2 regions of the Paenibacillus sp. FSL H3-0457 genome follow, and region 2 is predicted to be linked to the other one. Evidence: riboswitches for the same ligand, from Rfam matches in the RefSeq annotation. Region 2 holds a riboswitch; the other holds the start of a gene.
What was found. A riboswitch is a leader RNA that binds a small molecule or an ion and turns the genes downstream of it on or off. The one in region 2 is predicted to bind ZMP and ZTP.
Positions count from the first base shown of each region.

Region 1: linked by a shared signal. The riboswitch ahead of MHH25_RS08650 (DJ-1/PfpI family protein) and the one ahead of MHH25_RS28035 (TIGR01440 family protein) in region 2 are both predicted to bind ZMP and ZTP.

Region 1 is NZ_CP150283.1:1,907,676-1,918,853, forward strand. It holds gene MHH25_RS08620 (class I SAM-dependent methyltransferase) at 1-23, shown strand, start outside; gene MHH25_RS08625 (hypothetical protein) at 30-470, shown strand; gene MHH25_RS08630 (hypothetical protein) at 492-1,031, shown strand; gene MHH25_RS08635 (GNAT family N-acetyltransferase) at 1,040-1,579, shown strand; gene MHH25_RS08640 (YfiT family bacillithiol transferase) at 1,627-2,151, shown strand; gene MHH25_RS08645 (GNAT family N-acetyltransferase) at 2,185-2,700, shown strand; ZMP/ZTP riboswitch at 2,751-2,832, shown strand; gene MHH25_RS08650 (DJ-1/PfpI family protein) at 2,893-3,501, shown strand; gene MHH25_RS08655 (GNAT family N-acetyltransferase) at 3,506-3,979, shown strand; gene MHH25_RS08660 (VOC family protein) at 4,163-4,546, shown strand; gene MHH25_RS08665 (class I SAM-dependent methyltransferase) at 4,739-5,482, shown strand; gene MHH25_RS08670 (SDR family NAD(P)-dependent oxidoreductase) at 5,535-6,299, shown strand; gene MHH25_RS08675 (response regulator transcription factor) at 6,484-7,173, shown strand; gene MHH25_RS08680 (sensor histidine kinase) at 7,170-8,174, shown strand; gene MHH25_RS08685 (ABC transporter ATP-binding protein) at 8,291-9,046, shown strand; gene MHH25_RS08690 (ABC transporter permease) at 9,043-10,968, shown strand; gene MHH25_RS08695 (ClbS/DfsB family four-helix bundle protein) at 11,168-11,178, shown strand, end outside.
Region 2 is NZ_CP150283.1:6,356,201-6,367,378, forward strand. It holds gene glyA (serine hydroxymethyltransferase) at 1-713, opposite strand, end outside; gene MHH25_RS28035 (TIGR01440 family protein) at 932-1,525, opposite strand; ZMP/ZTP riboswitch at 1,665-1,746, opposite strand; gene MHH25_RS28040 (low molecular weight protein arginine phosphatase) at 1,843-2,415, opposite strand; gene MHH25_RS28045 (manganese efflux pump MntP family protein) at 2,474-3,034, opposite strand; gene MHH25_RS28050 (L-threonylcarbamoyladenylate synthase) at 3,210-4,382, opposite strand; gene spoIIR (stage II sporulation protein R) at 4,852-5,511, opposite strand; gene MHH25_RS28060 (FtsW/RodA/SpoVE family cell cycle protein) at 5,768-6,988, opposite strand; gene MHH25_RS28065 (FtsW/RodA/SpoVE family cell cycle protein) at 7,254-8,474, opposite strand; gene prmC (peptide chain release factor N(5)-glutamine methyltransferase) at 8,560-9,444, opposite strand; gene prfA (peptide chain release factor 1) at 9,469-10,536, opposite strand; gene MHH25_RS28080 (carbon-nitrogen hydrolase family protein) at 11,058-11,178, shown strand, end outside.

The DNA.
Region 1 (11,178 bases), 2.6 Mb from region 2:
TTTGGCAGGCCATAAGGAGGTGAAGCCGATTGAACACAGAATTTTCAGAACAGAAATATGGTGAATCGGGTGTCAAAACCAGCTTCGAGCAGATGGCGAACGGGGAACAAAAATATAAAATGATAGCAGAAGATGGCAGTTATTATTGTAGAACCGTTGCTTCTTCCCACGGAGCATGGCAAAACAGTCATGTACATATCAATCTAACGGAGTTTTATGTGGTGCAAACCGGATGGATTGCGTATGCCAGTTATGGAGACGATCAGATGTTTTCGATTCGAGTGATGCGTGCAGGAGAGCACATCATTGTCCAACCTGGAATCCACCATAATATATACATGTCTGCACATAGCGCGATACATACCATCAAGCATGGATTGAACACCACCAGTGATTGGACGGCATCACCTGAGTTGGATAGGTTAACTCAATTTTTAACAGAGATGGAGCTACTCCAGAAGTGTGATTAACCAGACGGGAGGATCAGACAGATGCGTAAAAGTACAATATTTTGGATTACGGGAATAACGATAATCCTCTTGGTGTCTCTGCTCATATACAGCTATGTTATTCCAAGTGTGAGTGCCCAGGATGTAGTGATGGCAGGCACAATCAGGCAGATTGATACGGATGTAGTTGAGGTAGAGTTAGAGATAACGCGAAAAAGAGAAGACAAGGACCAGCATATGGTGTATCCCGTTGTCCCTGGATGGGAAGGGGTCACATTCACTGAAGAACAAGATGATGCGTGGTACATGCCTTCGTCTGTTGGCAGCTCCTATCTTGATCAAGTCATTCTGGAAAAGTATCTGAAGGCGCAGGGGAAGACCATGAAATCAACTGATAATCTGATAGGATTTGCGATACCTGATGAGATAGGGAGCTACAAGTTGCGGTTAACGCTCAGATCTTTGGATGGAACGACTCAGCCGCTTGAGAACCCCGTGGTGTATTATGTTCACAACGAGCATTTGTTAGGGAAGGATCTGAGTTGGGTTACGAGTGAGAATCTGGAGATCAATAAGGAGTAATCAGAATGATGAATGTATATGAATCGAATGAAATCACTGTACGTTTCTTGGACACAGAAGATGAACAACATCTGGTGAAGTGGCTGTCAGACCCGGAAGTTCTTCAATACTATGAAGGGCGTGATCGGCCGCATGATCTGGAACAGGTGAGAGAGCATTTTTACAATCAGAAAGATGGTGCTACTCGTTGTATCGTTGAGTATGGAGGACATCCGATTGGATACATTCAGTTCTATGAGCTTGAGGAAGAAGAACGAACGGAGTATGGTTATGGAGACACGGATGAGATCATCTATGGAACGGATCAGTTTATTGGTGAGGTAGAATACTGGAATAAAGGCATTGGTACACAGTTGATGCAATCCATGCTGGCTTATCTGATTAATGAAAAACAAGCCCGTAAAGTGGTTATGGACCCTCAATCCTGGAACTTGCGAGCGATATCCTGTTATGAGAAATGTGGTTTCCAAAAGATTAAGCTGTTGGAGAAACATGAGCAGCACGAAGGACAGATGCGAGACTGTTGGCTTATGGAATATGCCCTGTAGATCCTGCTTAAAGTTATTTAAATCATGTAAACAAGGAGGAATAATGGATGGATGAAAGATTTCCGATAGGACCATTTGTACACACGGGTGAAGTTACTTTGGCACAACGGGAGAAGTGGATTCAGGACATTGCTGAGTTGCCTGAACGCGCACGAGAAGCGGTAAAGGGATTGAGTGAAGAGCAATTAAGTCTACCGTATCGAGAAGGTGGATGGATGCTCAAACAGGTTATTCACCACATGGCAGACAGCCATATGAACAGTATGATTCGTTTCAAGTTGGCGCTGACAGAGGATACACCAACGATTCGGCCTTATTATGAAGAGCGCTGGGCTGAACTGAGTGATTCAAGAGACCTGGATGTCGAATTCTCGCTTCAGATTCTGGATGCCCTCCATCGTCGTTGGGTGTTTCTGTTAAACGCGCTGACAGATGCAGATTATGCCAAACAATTTTATCATCCCTCATCGGAAGAAACGACAAGACTGGATTACAATCTGGGCATGTATGCTTGGCACGGCAAACACCATGTTGCTCACATCACATCGCTTCGGGATAGATTGGGAATATAGCTATTAGAAATATCTTTTAAGGAGGATTCATCAATGAGTGTACATATCAGACTATTAAATGAGAACGATCCTGTAATCATATCAAAGGCGTTTCAGGAGCAGGGTTGGGGGAGATCCCCTGAGCAGTATCTTCATTACTTGGCTGAACAACAGAATGGGGAACGCGTAACCTTGGTAGCCGAGTTGAATGGAGAATTTGCCGGATACGCGAATGTATTGTGGAATTCCAGCTACCCGTCTTTCAGGGAACAAGGCATTCCCGAAATTAACGATTTTAATGTACTAATGAAGTTCCAGCGCCAAGGTATTGGTTCACGGTTGATGGACCGAGCAGAGGAAGTTATGCTGGAACGAACGGATGTAGCAGGCATTGGTGTAGGTGTGTTTTCCGATTATGGCAAAGCGCAAGTTCTATATGCCCATCGCGGGTACATACCAGACGGTCACGGTGTACACAAACATGATCATTACATTCAGCCGGGTGAAGAAACGATTATGGACGACGATGTTGTACTTTATCTTACGAAGAAGTTAAAAGCCACGCAATAATTTCATAATATATACAATATGAAAGATGTCATGTATATTAGTTGTAAATATCTGTTATGTGTGACTGGCGTAAACGTAGAGTGAACCACGAGGGAGCACATATATTATATGCCGTACGCCTGGGCAAAGTGTTTGATCTTTTGATCAAACACTTTATTTATTATTCAGGGAACGAAAGGACTGGTGGCGGCAATGAAAATGGCGTTTGTTTTATTTGATGGAATGACAAGCATGGATTTAGCTGGATTTTATGAAGCTGTGACTTGGCTAGCGATTCTGAAAGCAAAGGAAAACGTATCATGGACATTCTGCGCAGATAAGGAGGAAATTTCGGATGACCGTGGGCTGAAAATGAAATCCGATGCAGTATTACCTCATCTAGGGGATTTTGACCTAGTATTTTTTCCTGGTGGATTATCAACTAGAACGCTTCGATTTGATGAGGATTTTATGCGATGGGTCCGAACAGCAGAAAATGTCACATATAAAATATCTATTTGTACCGGGGCTTTACTGTTGGGGGCAGCAGGTTTCCTGAATGGAAAAAGGGCTACTACCAACTCATCTGCTTATGATTTATTGAATCCTTATTGTGCAGAAGTAATCTCAGCGCGTGTAGTGCGTGATGGTAATACGGTAACGGGTGCGGGGGTTACGGCTTCCATTGACCTGGGACTATACTTGGTCGAAATGTTAACGTCTACGGAGATTGTCCTTCAAGTTCAACAAAAACTAGAGTATCCATATTATGAAGCTGGTAATTTAAAAGATGTCTACATGCACACTAAGGGTAGGGGATAAAAAGATGACTATTCGCCTTTTTCAAGCGATTGATCAGCCAGCGGTGCTGAAAATGATGACGGATCATGATTTTCAATTCCCTTCGTTTATACGCGATCAGTATCCTGCGCGCTGGGATTTATTTTTAAAAATGACGGATGAACGTATCAGTGCTTATTATGTCATGGTTGACGAAGCAGATGTTGTCATAGGTCATGCTGGTTATATCTTTCAGCCTACTGTTAACCGATATGAAATCGTTGGCGTTGTTACATGCAAATCACACCTTCGACAGGGAGTAGCACGTGGACTAATTACAAAAATATGTATAAAAATAGCTGAATTCGGCAGTGGTGATGTCATGCTTTACACACTTGATCATGAAGAAAACGAAGCAGCGCTCGTATTTTATGAACGAATGAATTTTCAAAAAGAAGGTGTCGATATGAATTATTATACCTCGGGGTTTCATAGACTTTCACTTGTTAAAACATTATAAGGGAACTTCAAAAAACTAATTGTAGTGGAAGCATAAAAGTGTACTTCAGTTTAAGTTGCATGTACTTGCAAAGAAAGATGATCAAAAAGCTGTCTTGCATGTTATACTCTATTGGAATTTGAGGAATGATAAGCAGGATGTTAAGAGATTAGATGATCAGAGGATCAGAGGAGTGAATGATGCATGTTTAGCAAAGTCGGCCAGATTATGTTGTATGTCAACAATCAGGATGAATCACTGGCATTTTGGACGGAAGTTGCGGGGTTCCACATTGTGGATGAAGTAAACCTTGACGAGGGTATGAGATGGATTGAGATTGCGCCTACCCCAAATTCGCAGACGAGCATTATTCTTCATGACAAGGAGTTTGTGGAGCGGATGTCGGCGGGTGTAAATCTGGGCACACCTTCCTTAATGTTCTTCACCGAAAATCTGGATCAGTTATATGCCGACTTGGCTGGTAAACATGTAACGGTTGGAGAGATTGTCGAGATGCCAACGGGGCGTGTCTTCAACTTTGCTGATAACGAAGGAAATTACTTTGCAGTTTTGGAACGGGCGAAGTAAGTTACAACTTAAAACAGCACCATTGCAAGCGGTCGACATTCATGTCGGTCGTTTTTTTGTTGGGAAAAAGCTTATGTTTTGGAGTAGAAAAACGCAAGAAAAATAGAGAACTACTGGGTAAAAATGTTATAATAGAGTGTGGCTGATTTAACGAAAATGCCGAGGAATGAATAGTCGAAAATGAAGGTTTGAATGGAGCAGTTAAGGAGGAATGTGGTTGTGGAAAAGACGATTAAAAGTGTACAGGACCTATATGATATGCTCGATGCGGACTTCAGATCTGCCAAGCAATTTTGGGAACCTTTCTATGAGGATCGGAACAGACCAATACCCTTTTTCCCAAACAAACCGGATGAGAATCTGGTAGAACATGTGAACGCAGGTCTGCTGAGCTGCGGCAAGGCACTGGAACTGGGGTGTGGCCCGGGGAGAAATGCGTTGTATTTAACCCGCCAAGGATATCAGGTAGATGCTTATGATCTTTCGGAGACAGCTATTGCTTGGGCTAAAGAGAGGGCGGCAGAGGAGCAACTGGACGTGCATTTTGAATGTCGATCTGTGTTCGAATTGTCCCCAGAGCAAGAATATGATCTTGTCTACGACTCGGGTTGTCTGCACCATCTGTTGCCACATCAGCGCATTCCCTACATAGAGATGATCCACAATGCACTCCGGCCTGGAGGATACTTTGGAATGACTTGTTTTGCTCCTTGTTTTGGCGATATTGGTGGGCCTGAGATCGTTATGAATGATTGGCAGGTGTATCAAGAGAAGTCGATGCGCGGTGGTCTTGCGTTCACGGAGGAGAAGCTTCGCTACATGCTGGAAGATGGCTTTGAATGTGTGGAGTTCCGTGCAATGAAGTCGCTGGAGCAACATGAACCGTATTTTGGTGTACCTTTTCTCTGGGCCACGTTGTGGAGAAAGAAAAACTAGTAAGAATAGTGAAATAAACATGCATTGAAAATAGAGGAGGAGTGGTATCGGAATGGGAACAGAAACAGGAAAAAGACACTTTATCATTACAGGCACATCCAAAGGGATCGGTTTACAACTTGCAGAGTTATTATTGGCTAAGGGGGATTACGTTTACGGTATTTCACGCGGGGGTTCGGATCTGTTGGAATCAAGCGAGGAATGTAGCGGGCGTTACCGCCATGTTCAGTATGATCTTGCCGACCTGAATGGGATCGATGATTTGATTACACGCATATTGGACCAAATACCTTCTCAGGAAGCTGAATTCATTGGACTCATTAATAATGCAGCGATGCTGGAGCCTCTAAAACCTATCGATCAGTGCAGTGCGGCAGAGATAAGTCAAAGTCTCAACATCAGTCTCGCAGCACCAATGATATTAAGTTCCTCTTTTATTCAACAAACAAATCACCTGTCCGCCAGACGTAAAATTGTTAATCTCTCATCGGGTTCGGGAAGTTATCCCGCGCCTTCAATGGCAGTGTACTGTACATCCAAGGCAGGTATGAACATGTTCACCCAATGCGTATCTTTGGAGCAAACGGGCCAACAGAACCCTGTTGAGATTATTGCTTTTGATCCGGGGATGGTCGATACGGAATTGCAGGCTGTTGCACGAGGCAAAAGTGCAGAGGAGTTCGCCCTTGCAGGTATGTTCAATCAAGTATATGAAGCAGGCCAATTAAGATCGCCACGAGACGTAGCGATGCAGTTGATCGAGCGGATGGACGCACAGAGTGATGCAAGCCATGTAATACACACTATTGAGAGCTAATAGGATATACGTATTTCGGCTTGTTATCTTTACGAAGTATGGATACCTTTTGATATAAGCCCAACTTCCCTGTACACTGGAATCAGCGATCGGAAGAACGATTCGTAACGGTAAAGGTGATCCTGCAACAACGGAGTCTAATTACCTTATTCAACCTTAGAAGATCAGAAACGTGGTGAATCTCTTGTTTAAAATTATGCTCATTGAAGACGACGAGTCGTTATTCAGTGAAATCAAGGAACGTTTGTCCCAATGGTCATATGATGTGTATGGTGTGCAGGATTTTGGAAAGGTATTGCAGGAGTACAGCGTAATTCAGCCGCAACTGGTCATTATAGATATTCAGTTACCCCAATATGACGGGTTCCATTGGTGCCGGATCATTCGTTCGCACTCCAATGTGCCGATTATCTTTTTGTCCTCACGGGATCATCCTGCGGATATGGTTATGTCCATGCATTTGGGGGCAGATGATTTTATCCAGAAGCCTTTTCACTTCGATGTATTGATTGCCAAGATCCAAGCGACTTTGCGGAGGGTGTATAACTATAATACAGAGCATATTGAACTTCGAACCTGGCGTGGTGCTGCTATTGAATATGTGAAAAATACGTTGACCTGCGGGGATGAATCTGTCCTGTTGACCAAAAACGAAATGTTCATTCTTAAAGTGCTGGTCGAGCATAAAAATCAGATTGTTACCCGTGAGGACCTCATCCGGAGCTTGTGGGATCATGAGCATTTCGTGAGCGACAATACGCTGACGGTTAACGTTAATCGGTTACGGAAGAAGCTTGAACCCATCGGCTTGGAGCGTTACATTGAAACCAAAGTAGGTCAGGGGTACATGGCAACGGAAGAGGCAGAAGCATGATCGGAAAGTACATACGAGAAAGGGCTAGTTGGTTATGGCTACTGGTAAGCATGCAACTTATTATTTTATTGGTGGCCTACCTGGACTCGTCCATTCCATTCCAATCTGTGGTGTATATCGTAGGACTGAATGTGGTGGTATGCCTTGTTTTTATCTGGGCGAGATACCTGAAAGAGACCCGTTTCTATAAAAAGTTGAGCATCTGGGATCATACCTATGATCTGGGAGAACTTGATATCGCCGAAAGTCCATATGAGCAGATTGTACATGAGGCCGTCAGTTCCCAGACACAGCGGTATCGTAAGGAGTCTTCACATCATTTTATCGCTCTGGAACAGGAGAAGGACGAGATGTTGTCCTGGATTCATGAGGTGAAGACCCCACTGACTGCGTTGCAACTGATGATCGAGCGCTTGCCAGATGACAAGTTACAGAGCCAAATGACATATGAATGGTTACGAATTCATCAGTTGCTGGATCAGCAGCTTCATCAGAAGCGTATTCCGTTTATGCATAATGATCTGTTCATCGAAGAGACGGAACTTGAACCAGTATTGAATAGCGAGATACGAGCTTTGAAATCGTGGTGCATTTCCAAAGGCATTGGCTTTGATGTGTCTTTAATGGTATCGCGCGTGCTCACAGACAGCAAATGGTTAGGCTTCATCCTCCGGCAGTTGTTGAGCAATGCGGTGAAATATAGCGATTCATCGGACATCCTCATTGAAAGTTGGGAACAGGATGGACACATCATACTCATGATTCAGGATCACGGGCGAGGGATTGAGACTCAAGATCTGCCGCGTATATTTGATAAAGGATTTACGTCTACCCGAGGCAGAATGGATGGAGCGGCTACCGGGATGGGGCTGTATCTGGTTCGTCAGGTGGTCCAGACGCTTCATGTGAACATTCATGTAGAATCTTCTCTTGGCGAGGGCACAACCGTCACACTTACTTTTCCGCGAAAAAACGACATGGTGCATCTTGCAGGCGTGTGACAACAATGTCACATGCTTTTTGGTTTTGTTCGGTGAATCACACGATAACACTGCACATCCCGATTATGATATAGACACGAGCATTTTGCAGAAGATCTAAGAGGAGTGAGCGGGATATGTGGATACTGGAAGCCAAAAAAATTCATAAAGTCTATGGTAATAAATTAAATAAACAGGAAGTGCTGAAGGGAATTGATCTTGGGGTAAGCAAGGGAGAGTTTGTTGGTATTATGGGGCCTTCGGGTTCGGGTAAAACAACGCTGCTTAATGTACTTTCCTCCATTGATCGGGTGAGCCAGGGCACGATTGATATTGAGGGCAAGGAATTCACCGGAATGAAGGAGAAACAGCTGGCTGAGTTCCGCAAACATCATTTGGGCTTTATTTTTCAGGAATATAATCTGCTGGATACCCTTACGGTAAAGGAAAATGTATTATTACCGCTCTCGATCACGAGCATTCCAAAGCAGGAGGCACACCAGAAGTTTGAACAGATCGCCCGTGAACTGGGAATCTACGAATTGAAAGACAAGTATCCATCTGAGATTTCAGGGGGTCAGAAGCAGCGGACTTCGGCAGCAAGAGCATTTGTCCACGAGCCGAGTATCATTTTTGCGGATGAGCCGACAGGAGCGCTGGATTCCAAGTCCGCTTCGGATCTGCTCGGCAAGTTAAGTGATATGAACAGCGCACGAAAAGCGACTATTATTATGGTTACCCATGATCCGGTTGCCGCAAGTTATTGCAGCAGAGTGATCTTTATTCGAGACGGTCAGATCTACACCCAGTTGAATAAAGGAGACGAGTCACGGCAATCGTTCTTCAACGATATTATCAAAACCCAAGGCGTATTGGGTGGTGTGCAGCAATGAGCTTGAATTATATTATCTTCCGCAATCTCAGAAAAAATCTGAAGAATTATTATCTCTATGTATTTGCGCTTGTGTTCAGTGTGGCCTTGTATTTTTCCTTTGTGACGTTACAGTATGATCCTTCCATGGATGAGGTAGCTGCTTCAACAAAAGGTGCGGCGGCTATAGGCGCATCTTCAGTACTATTAATCGTTATTGTCGGCATCTTTTTGCTCTATGCCAATACGATCTTTATCAAGCGACGTAGCAATGAAATTGGATTATTTCAATTGATCGGACTGACGAAAGGCAGAATTTTTGGTATTTTGAGTGCGGAGAACAGTATTCTTTATTTTGGCTCCATGGCCATTGGTGTGTTAATTGGGTTTCTTGCGTCCAAGCTGGTATTGATGATATTGTTCAAAATTCTCGGTGTGGACGCGATTACGAAATTGTATTTCTCTCCGATGGCACTGATGCAAACGGTGATTGTCTTTACGATGATATATCTACTCATCATGCTGATGAACTACACTTTTATCAAGAGACAGAGTATTCTCTCGCTCTTTCGGGTGTCGGCCACTACGGAGCAGCAGGTGCAGAAGATGTCATTTGGACAGATGATTGTTGGCGTCTTGGGTATTGCTCTGATTGTGTATGGATACTTCATGTCTGCACGGCTGTTCAGCGGTGAGGCAATGGATATGCAGCAGTTGATGTATACGATGATCCTGATTCTCTTCTCGGTCATACTGGGGACATACCTGTTCTATAAGGGTTCGGTAAGTTTTATCTTTAATCTGATTCGCAAAAGTAAAAACGGATACCTATCCATTTATGAGGTGTTGTCTTTATCTTCAATCATGTTCCGCATGAAGTCCAATGCATTGCTGCTTACAATTATTACAACCGTATCGGCGCTTGCTATTGGCATGCTGTCACTCAGTTACATTTCGTATTATTCCGCAGAGGCTCAGGCGAAAGAAAGCTTGCCGGAGGATTTCTCTTTTGCTCAGGTTGATGTGAAAAATCGCTTTGTAACGGATTTGGAACACAAACAGATTCCATATGAAGAGAAGCATAGACAGCCCATTTATATTGAAATTGATGCTCATAAAGTGATGGATGAGTCCATGACGGAAAAGTACCTGTTCAGTAGTGTGTTGAGTGACAAGATGGTAGATAACATTGATCTGCAACCAGGCGAAGCGGTCTTCATGGGATACGGAAATGCCATTCAGCAGTTGATTTCCATTCAGGAGACAGGTCCAATTGTCTTGCATGGATTGAAGCGAACGCTAGACCAACAACTGATCGGAACCACCCAAAAGGGGGTTCTTCCTGGATACTATTCTGGGGGCACGCCTGTAGCGGTAGTAGATGAAACGGTATACCAGCAGTTGCGGCAGGATCTCGATCCCGAGCTGCAAAAATCCGAGTGGGCGGATTACTATGGTGTACGTATTCTGAATGAGGGGCAGGCTGAAGAGGCATATGCCGTATATAAGGAGCTACAGTTGGAAGCACCGAGCTTCTCCCAGATTGAGTTCAGAAATAACCAACGTAATAATATGGGCTTAATTATGTTCATTGTTGGTTTCCTTGGTTTGACGTTCTTGATTACATCGGGATGTATCCTGTACTTTAAACAAATGAATGAGAGTGAAGAGGAGAAGGGGAATTATACCATTCTGCGAAAACTCGGATTTACGCAAGGCAATCTGTTGCGTGGAATTCAGATCAAGCAGTTGTTTAACTTTGGTATTCCGCTTATGGTGGGGTTGAGTCATAGTTACTTTGCCGTGAAATCAGGTTGGTTTTTCTTTGGTACGGAGCTGGCGACACCTACGGTCATTGTCATGATAGTCTATACATTGTTATATTCGATCTTTGGTCTGTTGTCTGTGTGGTACTATAAACGGGTGATTAAGGAAGCTTTGTAGAATTGGGATCACGAGTATGCTGATATAGCAAAATAGGTTGAGTAAAGGGCAGCTGTATTGTTTACAGACTGCCCTTTTTTCTTGCAGAAATAAATATAGCTTTATGAAAAAAAGGATGATTATGGAATTGAGTCGAAATGATGATAGAGTCCATGCTTCTGATTCATGTATAACGGTGAAACGAGGGGAGTGGAGTAGCGTGCCTGGAGT
Region 2 (11,178 bases):
CACAGAATCATACCACCACGAGGTCCACGCAGCGTTTTGTGTGTGGTTGTTGTTACGAAATGCGCATGTGGAACCGGGTTTGGATGCAAACCCGCAGCAACCAGTCCTGCGATGTGAGCCATGTCCACCATGAACAAAGCGCCTACATCATTGGCGATGGAAGCCAGCTTTTCAAAATCAATGGTACGCGGATATGCACTTGCACCTGCAACGATCAGACGAGGGCGGTGTTTGAAAGCCGCTTTGCGTACTTCATCATAATCAATCAGGAATGTATCTTCCTGTACGCCGTATGCTACAAAGTTGTACAGCAAACCAGATGCGTTAACCGGGCTACCGTGTGTGAGGTGTCCACCATGGGCAAGGTTCATACCAAGTACAGTATCACCAGGTTTCAACGCTGCAAGATAAACTGCCATGTTCGCTTGTGCACCGGAGTGAGGTTGAACATTCACGTGTTCTGCTCCGAACAATTCTTTTGCACGATCACGCGCGATGTCTTCAACGATGTCCACATGCTCACAACCGCCATAGTAACGTTTACCTGGATATCCTTCAGCGTACTTGTTGGTCAGAACAGATCCCATTGCTTCGATTACTGCTTCACTTACGATGTTCTCGGATGCGATCAGTTCGATGTTGTTCTGTTGACGTTTCAGTTCAAGATTCATCGCTTCCAGTACTGCCGGGTCATTCTTGCGCAATTGTTCCATGATTAAATTCCTCCCAGGTATAAGTGAAGTTATAAAGTGAAACTAATGTTTACACGAAAACGGCGAGTGCAACACCAATCTGAAGAAACGAAGTGGTCGCCTTTATCACCGGATTTCCCCTTTAAATAGGGAATAAAAAAATCTGGGGATAACAGCGATCGGAAGATGGTGATGCAATCAAAGTCAGAAGTGTAACCCAATTAGTCTCGCTTTATATGTTAGTCACAAAATGTCGAATCTGGTTGTTCTTCCATACGATACACCGCGCGTTCGCCGCCAATCAACTTCGGACGAGTCAACGCTGTGGTTACACGAGCATCTCCAACATAGCGGAGCGCTGTACGATAGGGTACGGCTACATGCCGGAGATGCATCCCAATCATCGTCTCCCCAATGTCCAGTCCCGCATGGGCCTGCACATGTTCAGCCAGGCATGGATCGGTCAGCGAACGATATGCTGCGGATGCCATTGAACCTCCGGCCTTGGGCACGGGTACTGCACCAACCTCGGTCAATCCAAGTCGAGTAAGCACAGAACGTTCCATTACCAGCGCACGGTTCAGATGCTCACAACATTGGAATACCGTGTCAAAACCGAACTCTTCCTGCACCTCGCGTATACCCGCAAGAAGCTGCTGCGCCACTTCAATGGCACCACTCGTACCAATCCGAGCGCCTGCGACTTCACTTGTGCTTGTACCGATCACAACGATCTGTCCAGGTCCAAGCTGTCCGGCAAGCGCCAGTTCATGCAGAATAGACGCGGTCTGTTCCTGCAATCCGGGTTGTTCCGAATCTAACTCTATAGTCATCCTATCATCGCCTCCCGATAAAATCATGCCCGCTGTCTCTTGGTTCCTTCGTATTCTTGCACGGCATCTCAGGTACTATTATAGCGAATAATCAGATGAAAGACGAAAAAAAGAGCAGTCTGCGGGTAACGCAGAATTGCTCTTTTGCCCAGGCGACCGGCCGTTTGTTCCGGTGCTCCATCGTGGTTATGCCCACTTCGTCGCCAGTTACACCGGATCCCTGTTTTCCCCTTCATCATAAAACAACCCGCGGCTAAAATCAACGGTTAATTTACATCACGTGTCCTATTTCTATAACCTGCCTCGCAGGATCAGAATTATCCCAGCTTATCCAAAAGCCGGTCCAATGCCGTCCGAATCTCAGCTGCAGCTATATTGTAATCATCACGACTTCCCCCAAACGGATCGGAGATGTCGAAACTTGGAATTCGTTGTCTAATCTCAATGGCTCGCTCACGCTCCGATGCCAGGATCTCTTGGCCAAGGGCACGTTTCATCTCCAGCGTTGCAAACAGGCTGTCCAACTCCTGAACATCACTTAATACCTGTTCATCATCCTCCACATATTCTTTCAATGTATAGGTTTTGTGGACTGAATCGGGAAAAACCTGCATGACATGCTGCTTATGACTCCGTGTTAATGTAAGAACCAGATCGGCCCAACCTACCAGGTTAGAGCTAAGCTGTGTGGAATGAGGTGGACCTTCAACGTTATGATCTCTCAAAACCGCTTCAGCATGACGAGAGATCGGCATACCCGACGTTGCTGCCACACCTGCGGAACGAACTTCTACCTGAATGCCACGCTCCGATGCCAGTTTTCGCAAAAGCCCCTCTGCCATGGGGCTGCGGCACGTATTTCCTGTACATACGAATAAAATATGTTTCATTGTGTTAGCCTCCCCATTTTACATATGATGCGAATGATATGATATCTCAAGTTTTATTCTAAAATATAAACAAAAGTCCAAACGCAAGCAAGATTGCGCCACCAATAGCTTCGCCGTAATCCCCGAGATTCTGACTCACCCGACGGCCTAATAACAGCCCCATAACCGACATCACCCCGCCACACACACCGAAAGCAAGTACAGTTAAGATCAGATCACTGCTGAACATCCCTAAGGAAACGCCAACGGAGAATGAATCCACACTTACGCTGAGGGAGAACAAAACAACGCCGAGCAGGGAACGGTGGTCCACCAGCTTTGTATCGCCTTCACGGAATGCATTCAGAATCATATGAGCACCCAGCAAAACAAGCAATCCACCTGCCGCATACGTCGTAATGTCACCGAGCAGGGAACTGACGTATTTGCCCATATACATGCCGATGAGCGGCATGATGATATGAAATAGCGCCGTTACAATACTGATTCGCAATACATCCCGCAGCCGAATGCCCTTCATGCCAATTCCGATCCCGAGTGAGAACGCATCGAGGCCAAGCGCAATAGCCATGATCAAAATGGTTACCAACTGCCCTACATGGACAGACACATCCCACATCCCCATACCCCCAAGTCACGTAAAGGTTCTTGTACACGATATGCGGACAAGGACCTAAACATGACCGATGAAAGGCAAACGGCGACGGATCTCTGGTCAGATGCTGGCTTTATAGAATCTTGATTTTGTTTTGGAAAAAGAGTGATTACTCTCCTGACTGTATGATCAGGAGAGGTTATGAGGGTTGCTGGTTGCCAACTTGTATGAGTTGGTTCCCCGCAGCCTTGAGCAGCCGATTCATGACGGCTGCTCCCAGCCCTTCGCGTGAGCAGGCTTCAGCCACAATATATGTGGCGCCTTGCTCATCGCAACTGCGCAGCGCGGCGTATAGCCGGCGCGCTGCTTCTTCCAGCTCGCTGGCGTCGCCCAGCGAGAACACGGCATCGGCGCGGTACTGCTCCGCGTGCTCGGCGAACGCCAGCACAGCGGTGCGCTCTCCGCGCTGCGCCGCCTCTGCGAGGGCGGCGCTGATCCAGGCCGCCACCGCTGCGGGCGGCCCCTCTACCACGCACAGCGCCCCTGCGGGTGCGTAGTGCGTGTACTTCATGCCCGGCGAGCGCGGCGCCGGGCTGCCCACGCCATCGGGCCCCTCCGCGAGTAGCGCGGGGTCCGTGGCGACACGGGCGGCAACGGCGGACAGTTGTTCCGCCGTAATGCCGCCAGGGCGCAGGATGGTGACGCTACCGTCGTCACCGACCTGCACAACCGTGGACTCGACGCCCACCCCGGTGGGGCCGCCGTCCACAATGCCGCCGATGCGGCCATCCAGATCCTCGCGCACATGAGACGCGAGTGTGGGGCTTGGCCGCCCGGAGCGGTTGGCGCTTGGCGCAGCCACAGGGCATGCCGCCGCGGCGATCAACTGCAAGGCCACCGGGTGGTCCGGCATGCGCACGGCCACCGTGTCCAGACCGGCGGTGACACGCGGGGACACCGCCCCTGGCCTAACCGGCAGCACCAGCGTCAGTGGTCCCGGCCAGAAGGCCGCCATCAGCGCTTCCGCCGTTTCGTTCACTTCCGTGACCAGCGTATCCAACTGGTCACGGTGCGCGATATGCACAATCAGTGGATTGTCGGAAGGTCGGCCTTTAGCGACAAATACAGCCTCCACGGCTGCTGTGCTACGCGCATCAGCACCCAAGCCATAGACCGTCTCGGTCGGAAAGGCCACCGTCTGACCTTGACGAATGCAGGCTGCGGCAGCCTGCAAGTCGGCGAGCGCCTGTTGATCGGCGCTCCCCTTTTTCACATCCAATAATTCAATATTACCCAATCCGTGATCGTTCTCAGCGCTCACCAAGACACGTACATCCCACATCTCGGTGACCAGCTCTCCCGGAGCTTTCATATCACGTTCTTCTCTACCATCCCTCATCTCAGAGGTGTGTTGCACTGGTTCGTTTTCTCTGCTCATATATCATCATTCCTAAACTTCAAGTAGGTTAGTTCATATCCATATTCAATATAAGAGGTTGTTCAAAAAGTACGCTTTTGATTACGATAGATGCCTAGCGGCATCATCAACGTCGAATATGAAATTCAGCCGAAATAAGCGGGAGGCTTACGAAGTATGTTTCCGAAGGAAACATTTTGGTTGCTCACGTAATTTTCCTACGCTCCGCTACTCCATTTCTAGCTTCATTCCATCTTCTTGGTACTGAAAACCAGACTTTTTGAACACGCACTATAAGTAATTATAACATACCTGTCCCAACTCGGATGCCCTTCAAACTTCGCCCGGAAATTCACCACTAAATCATATCAAAAGGGCAGCTCCCTGAATCGAAGTCGCCCTTATTTTCAGTATAAATCCGTTGTTATGCGAACAATCCAGTCACCCAACTCCATAGTTTCACAGCCATATCCCACAGAAAGAATCTTGCTTCCGGTGTGTCTCCCTGCACAGATGCCTCTGCATCTCCTGGTTCAGCTGCAACGGCCGATACGGTTGAAGGTTTCGCCAGTGCATCCCCGGTCCCTGCATCAATGAAACACAGCGGCGGGAACAACACACACCACCAGTTCTGACCTTTGCCTTCGCCCAGTATGATTCGAACCGCTTCATAATCTCCGGCAGGATAGACGGTACCCCCATACAGCTTGGTCGGGAAAGGAACAGAACCCAGCTCCACCTGATACTCATAATTTAAACCGCGACTGGCCAACTCTTCTCCTACTCTATTCTCGATCTCGGACAAATGCTCACGAATAACCTTGCGCGCTTCATCTAGACTTTGCGGATTCTCCAGCTCGGCTACCCACTCGCCCATCTGAGCAACGACAGCATCCCGAATCTCGCGTTTCACCAATTGATCTCCTGGTGCATCCGAGTTTGCTAGAATACGCAAGCGAATTGATTGTTCTGGAATTGCTGTGGCCGCCACAGCTGCATCCGTTTTCTGACCTTCCCACATCATGATAATCAACATAAGACATACAATAATAAGTCCAATTTGCTTTACAATTCGTCTGCTCATTCCGTTCTCCCCCTCGGCTCTCTGATCACGTTGCCTGCAACTCTCTCATGTCTATCAGTATGCCCCGTAGAGACAGAAGTAAACCTAGCATTTGCAATAAATCTACTAAATCGTTTCTATGATTTACACTTTCTCACCTATCATGTTAAAAAGGCTGATCCGCACCTGGTTACAGGGCAAATCAACCTCTTCATTCCTATAAACGATCACGTTATACGTCCCACCGCTTTACTTTTCACCTACACCGACTCAACAGTTACACAGCACTTTTCTCTTTCTTGAGCATATTCCATAAACGTTCCGACAACCGGGGTTGTTGCTCTCCCATCAGAAGTTCATCCTCCTCTTCTTGCCCGTACAACTTAATGCTCATGACTACACCGATGCAAGCCATATTAATAAGCAAAGAGGTGCCGCCGTAACTGATGAACGGTAACGTAATACCTGTGAGTGGCATCAGTCCGAGAAACGCCCCCACGTTCTCAAACACCTGATACAACAACATTCCTATAATACCTACAATGATGACGGGTCCCGCGCAATCTCTACATGCCAGAGCAATCAGCACCATGCGGTGGATCAGGATAAAGTACAACAGAATCAGTACGGATGCACCAACAAAGCCAAACTCCTCTGCGATCACAACAAAAATGGAATCAGAATACGTATAGGGGACTCGTCCACTCTGAACGGATGTTCCTTGCAAGTAACCTTTGCCGATGATGCCCCCTGAACCGATGGCTAAACCTGCATTTTTTGTATGCCAGGAAGCTTTGGAGGTAGCCTCCTCCGGTACAAGCCAGGGATCAATACGCTCTGCCCAATGCTCACGTTTTATCTTTTCAAGAAAAGTGAATACTTCATCATGGTAGAAGGTATAGGCTTTGACAAAACCAAAGAACGCTACCCCCACAATCGCCAGTGCAATCAATGCGTGCTTCAGCCTCATATTTCCGATCCAGAATACCGCAGCCAGAATCACCACATACCCCAGCGCATTTCCCAAATCATTCTGAGCCATAACAAGGGCAAACGGAATAAACGCCCAACAGCCAATCGGCACAATATCTCTCCAAAATTTCAGTGTGCCTCGTTGTCTCTTCACGATCAAATGGGCGAGGAACAAAATCAGAATCATCTTGAACAGCTCTGCCGGTTGAAAAGAAAAGTTTTCGCCCAGCTTCAGCCAACCGTTGGCGTTATTGATTGAACTTCCCAGGACATTGGCCAGGATCAGCAGTATGATCCCCAAGCCATACAAATAAAACGCATATTTCACGTATAACTTGTAATTCACAAGCCCGATCACAAGCACCGCAATGAACCCGGCCACATAGAAATACATCGTTTTGACATGATGATTCGCCAGGTTGGCATCTGTCTGCGTTCCGCTATAAATCGCAAATACACTAATAATCATGAGCAACAGCATTACAAAAAGAATCACACCGTCCATCTTTTTCAACATTCTCAACATGACGCTGTCCATCCCCCTGAAATCTAGCATTCTATCATTTCCAATTGAACTCAATATTACTATTGTATAAAAATGGATGATAAAATGGAAATCTGGATGCTTCAGGATGACTATTAAACCATTCAATGGCCCGACTCACACTCTAAAAACAATAAAAACCCCAAAACATCCACCCCTTGTAACTTGGGTTGGTCTGTTCCAGGGTTTAATAGTTATATCGTTATTTACGCTTATACACATATATCTTACGTTCTGTTCACGAGAGTTATTGCTCTTGCTGCGACTGCTTCCGTCTGAACAACTTCATGACCATCTCAGTGATACTGAGTTGTTCTGACGAACCCAGGATATCTTCATTTTCTTCCGTATGAACTTTAATACTCATGACAACACCCATACTAAGCATGTTGAGCACAAGAGAGGTACCGCCGAAACTGATAAATGGAAGTGTGATCCCTGTTAATGGCATCAGACCGATAAACGGACCAATATTAACAAAAATCTGATAGAGAAGCATCGAAATAATACCTACAATCAGGTACGGCCCAGCCCGATCTTTGCACTCCAGTGCGATCAACACCAGCCTGTGAATCAGAATAAAGTAGAGCAGTAACAATACCGATGCTCCAACAAAACCGAATTCTTCACCAATCTGCACAAAGATGGAATCCGCATATGCGAGCGGTACTCGATTGGACTGGATTGTCGTACCTTCGAGATACCCCTTACCACTGATTCCTCCGGAACCGATGGCTAACTTGGCATTATAGGTCTGCCACAATACATCTCTGGATGTCTGTTCTGGCACGAGCCAAGGGTCAAACCGCTCAGCCCAGTGAGCACGTCCAATATCTTTGAGGAAATTGGCAACTTCATCATGATAATGAATATAGGCCTGTGTTCCACCAATAAAGGCAGCAACAGCAATCACGAAACCAATCAGTGCATGGCTGAATTTCACATTGCCAATCCACAACAGACCGACAAGAATGACTACATAACTCAAAGCATTCCCCAAGTCATTTTGAAGCAGAACCAACAACAAAGGAGGCAAAACGCACAGTGCGATCGGAATGACATCACGCCCGAAGAATAAGGGTCTGTTTTTCTTTCTCGCAAGCAGAGCAGACAGGAAAACGATTAAACACAACTTAAATAATTCCGCAGGCTGCAAACTCAGGCCAAATATGGATAACCAGCCTTGGGCTCCATAATACGTAACACCGAAAAAGTTAACGATAACGAGTAGCAGTAAGCCCACACCGTAGATATATAAATAGTTTTTGATGATCACTTTATAGTTAATCATGGACATTCCGAAGAATACGATGAAACCTATAATATAGAAAATCCCTGCCTTTTGAGGGTAGGATTCCCATCTCGGACGACCAAACGTTGTACTGTAAATCGATAAAATACTGATACCCATCAGAATAACGAGTATAAAGACAATAGAATAGTCTATCTTTTTAAATTTGTGCAGCATGTAATTATGTTCCCCCAAGCATTCAGAAATCTTCGGTATATCTCATTGTAGAGGATTTCACGGCAAAAAGAAAACCCGCGGAACCTTACATTTTCGTCACCTGTTCCGAAGTACGAACACCCAGGACATGCCGCTCGATTCCGGCAAGGTCCGGTACAATGATAATTTCCGGCCAATGTCCCGCCGTTTCAAGTAAAGCTGCGATGTCGCGAGCCTGCCCTTGGCCCAGCTCAAAACCAATGATCTGCGGCGGCGCAGGCAACAGCGCCAACTGCTCCAGCATGATACGGTACGGTGCAAGCCCGTCCGGACCGCCGTCCAGTGCCATGCGCGGTTCATGATCGCGCACCTCTTGTTGTAACCCGGCGATATCAGCCGCCGGGATGTATGGCGGGTTGGACACCAGGATGTCCACCCGTGCCCCGGCGAACGGGGCCAGCAGATCGCCTTCACGGAAGTCGATCTGTACCCCGTTCGCGGCCGCGTTCCGCGCGGCCACTTGCAGGGCAGCCGCCGAGAGATCCCCGGCGCCAACCCGCCAGCGCGGGCGCAGTGAAGCCATCGTCACCGCGATGGCGCCACTGCCCGTGCCGATATCGACGGCGAGCGGAGCGCCGTCGGGAAACACGCGGTCGGCTTCGCGTAGCACAGCCTCGACCAACAGCTCGGTCTCCGGCCGCGGAATCAGCACGGCCGGCGTGACCTCGAACGGCAGCCCATAAAATTCCTGGCTGCCGATAATGTATTGCGCCGGCTCACCCGCAGCCTTGCGCGTGACGGCGTCCTCCCAGCGGCTGCGATGCTCGCTGGGAAAAGGCTCCGGCTGCATCATGTAATACGCGGCGCCATAAACGCCGAGTACATGTTCCAGCAGCAGCCGGGCATTGTTTTGCGGCTCGTACACGCCGCACTTCTCCAAAAAAGAGGAAGCCTCCACGAAGGCTTCCCGACAGCTCTGTTCCGGCGTCATGACAAACTGCGCGCGGGTCACAGATTATTCTCCTCTATCCATCAACTCGGTCTGCTGAGCAATCGTCAGTGCAGACAAGATATCTTCAATCTCCCCGTTCATGATCTGATCCAGCTTGTGCATCGTCAGACCGATACGGTGATCCGTCACACGGCTTTGCGGGAAGTTGTACGTACGAATACGCTCACTACGGTCGCCCGTTCCCACTTTGCTCTTCCGCTCAACAGAGATCTTCGCTTCCTCTTCCATACGTTTCATATCGAAGATACGTGTACGCAGAACCTGCAACGCTTTTTCCTTGTTGGAGTTCTGTGATTTTCCATCCTGACATGTCGCCACAATTCCCGTTGGAACGTGCGTTACCCGTACTGCGGATTTCGTGGTATTAACCGATTGTCCACCTGCACCACTGGAACAGAACGTATCAACACGGATGTCTTTATCATGAATTTCGATATCAAAATCTTCGGCTTCAGGCATAACCGCAACCGTTGAAGTTGACGTATGAATTCGTCCGCCGGATTCGGTTGTCGGAATACGCTGTACACGGTGTGCGCCGCTTTCGTATTTCATTTTGCTGTATGCGCCACGTCCGTTGATCAGGAAAACAACCTCTTTGAATCCACCGAGATCATTTGTGTTAACGTCCATCAGCTCTACACGCCAGCCTTGTGCATCTGCATAACGTGTGTACATCCGATACAGATCTGCTGCAAACAACGCTGCTTCATCTCCACCAGCTGCTCCGCGAATCTCAACAATAACGTTTTTGTCGTCATTCGGATCTTTTGGCAGCATGAGTACACGAATCAATTCGTCCAGTTCCTTCTGGCGAGTGCTCAGTTCGTCAATTTCCATTTTGACCATTTCGCGCATCTCATCATCCAGTTTCTCACCCTGCATTTCCTTTGCAGCTTCGAGATCCTGACTTACCTGTTTGTATTCATTGTACGCTTCATAAGTTGGTTGCAGATCGGATTGTTCTTTGGAGTATTCCCGCAACTTTTTGTTGTCACTTGCCACATCCGGGTCACACAAAAGTTCGCTCAACTTGTCATAACGGTCGGCTAACGCCTGTAATTTATCCAACATGTATAGTCACCTCACACATTATTTTGTCCATGCAAATATCGTTTTTAATAATTATTTCGGTTTCATTATTCATAACATCTATAATCTATATTCCACAACGCACAGGATTCACACCGAATCCCCTGACCGCAGCATGTATTCACATTCCTGTATGATCGACGTATAACATCGCTACAACGTCATCAAATCCTTTACTTTTAAAGTGAAATCAAGAAATCGCGTACCCTGTATGAAACTCGCTTAAGCTCATCTGTTCAAGCGCGAATTTTAACGTGGTATACGACTCTTAATTATAGCATATTCTTATGGTTCTGAATAGTAACTGTTCCGCATGCGGATGAACTAATTTTTATAATTCAATTTTCTCAACTTTCACTCGTTGTCATTCCGCTGATGGATTCGCCTACCGAGAATGTTTGTAACAAATAGATCATTCAAGTTTATTTCTGATGTTGTAAAATATATACAAGGGCTCTATAATTCATAGTTTTGATATTTTAGTTTAGGAGGGAATGGATGCTATGAACTTAACACCAGCTGTTTTTCCAACAGAAAAATTAAAGATTGCTTTGGCACAATGTTCTTCGATCGACGGAAATATTGAAGAGAACGTTAATAGGGCTTATGAGATGATTGAAGAAG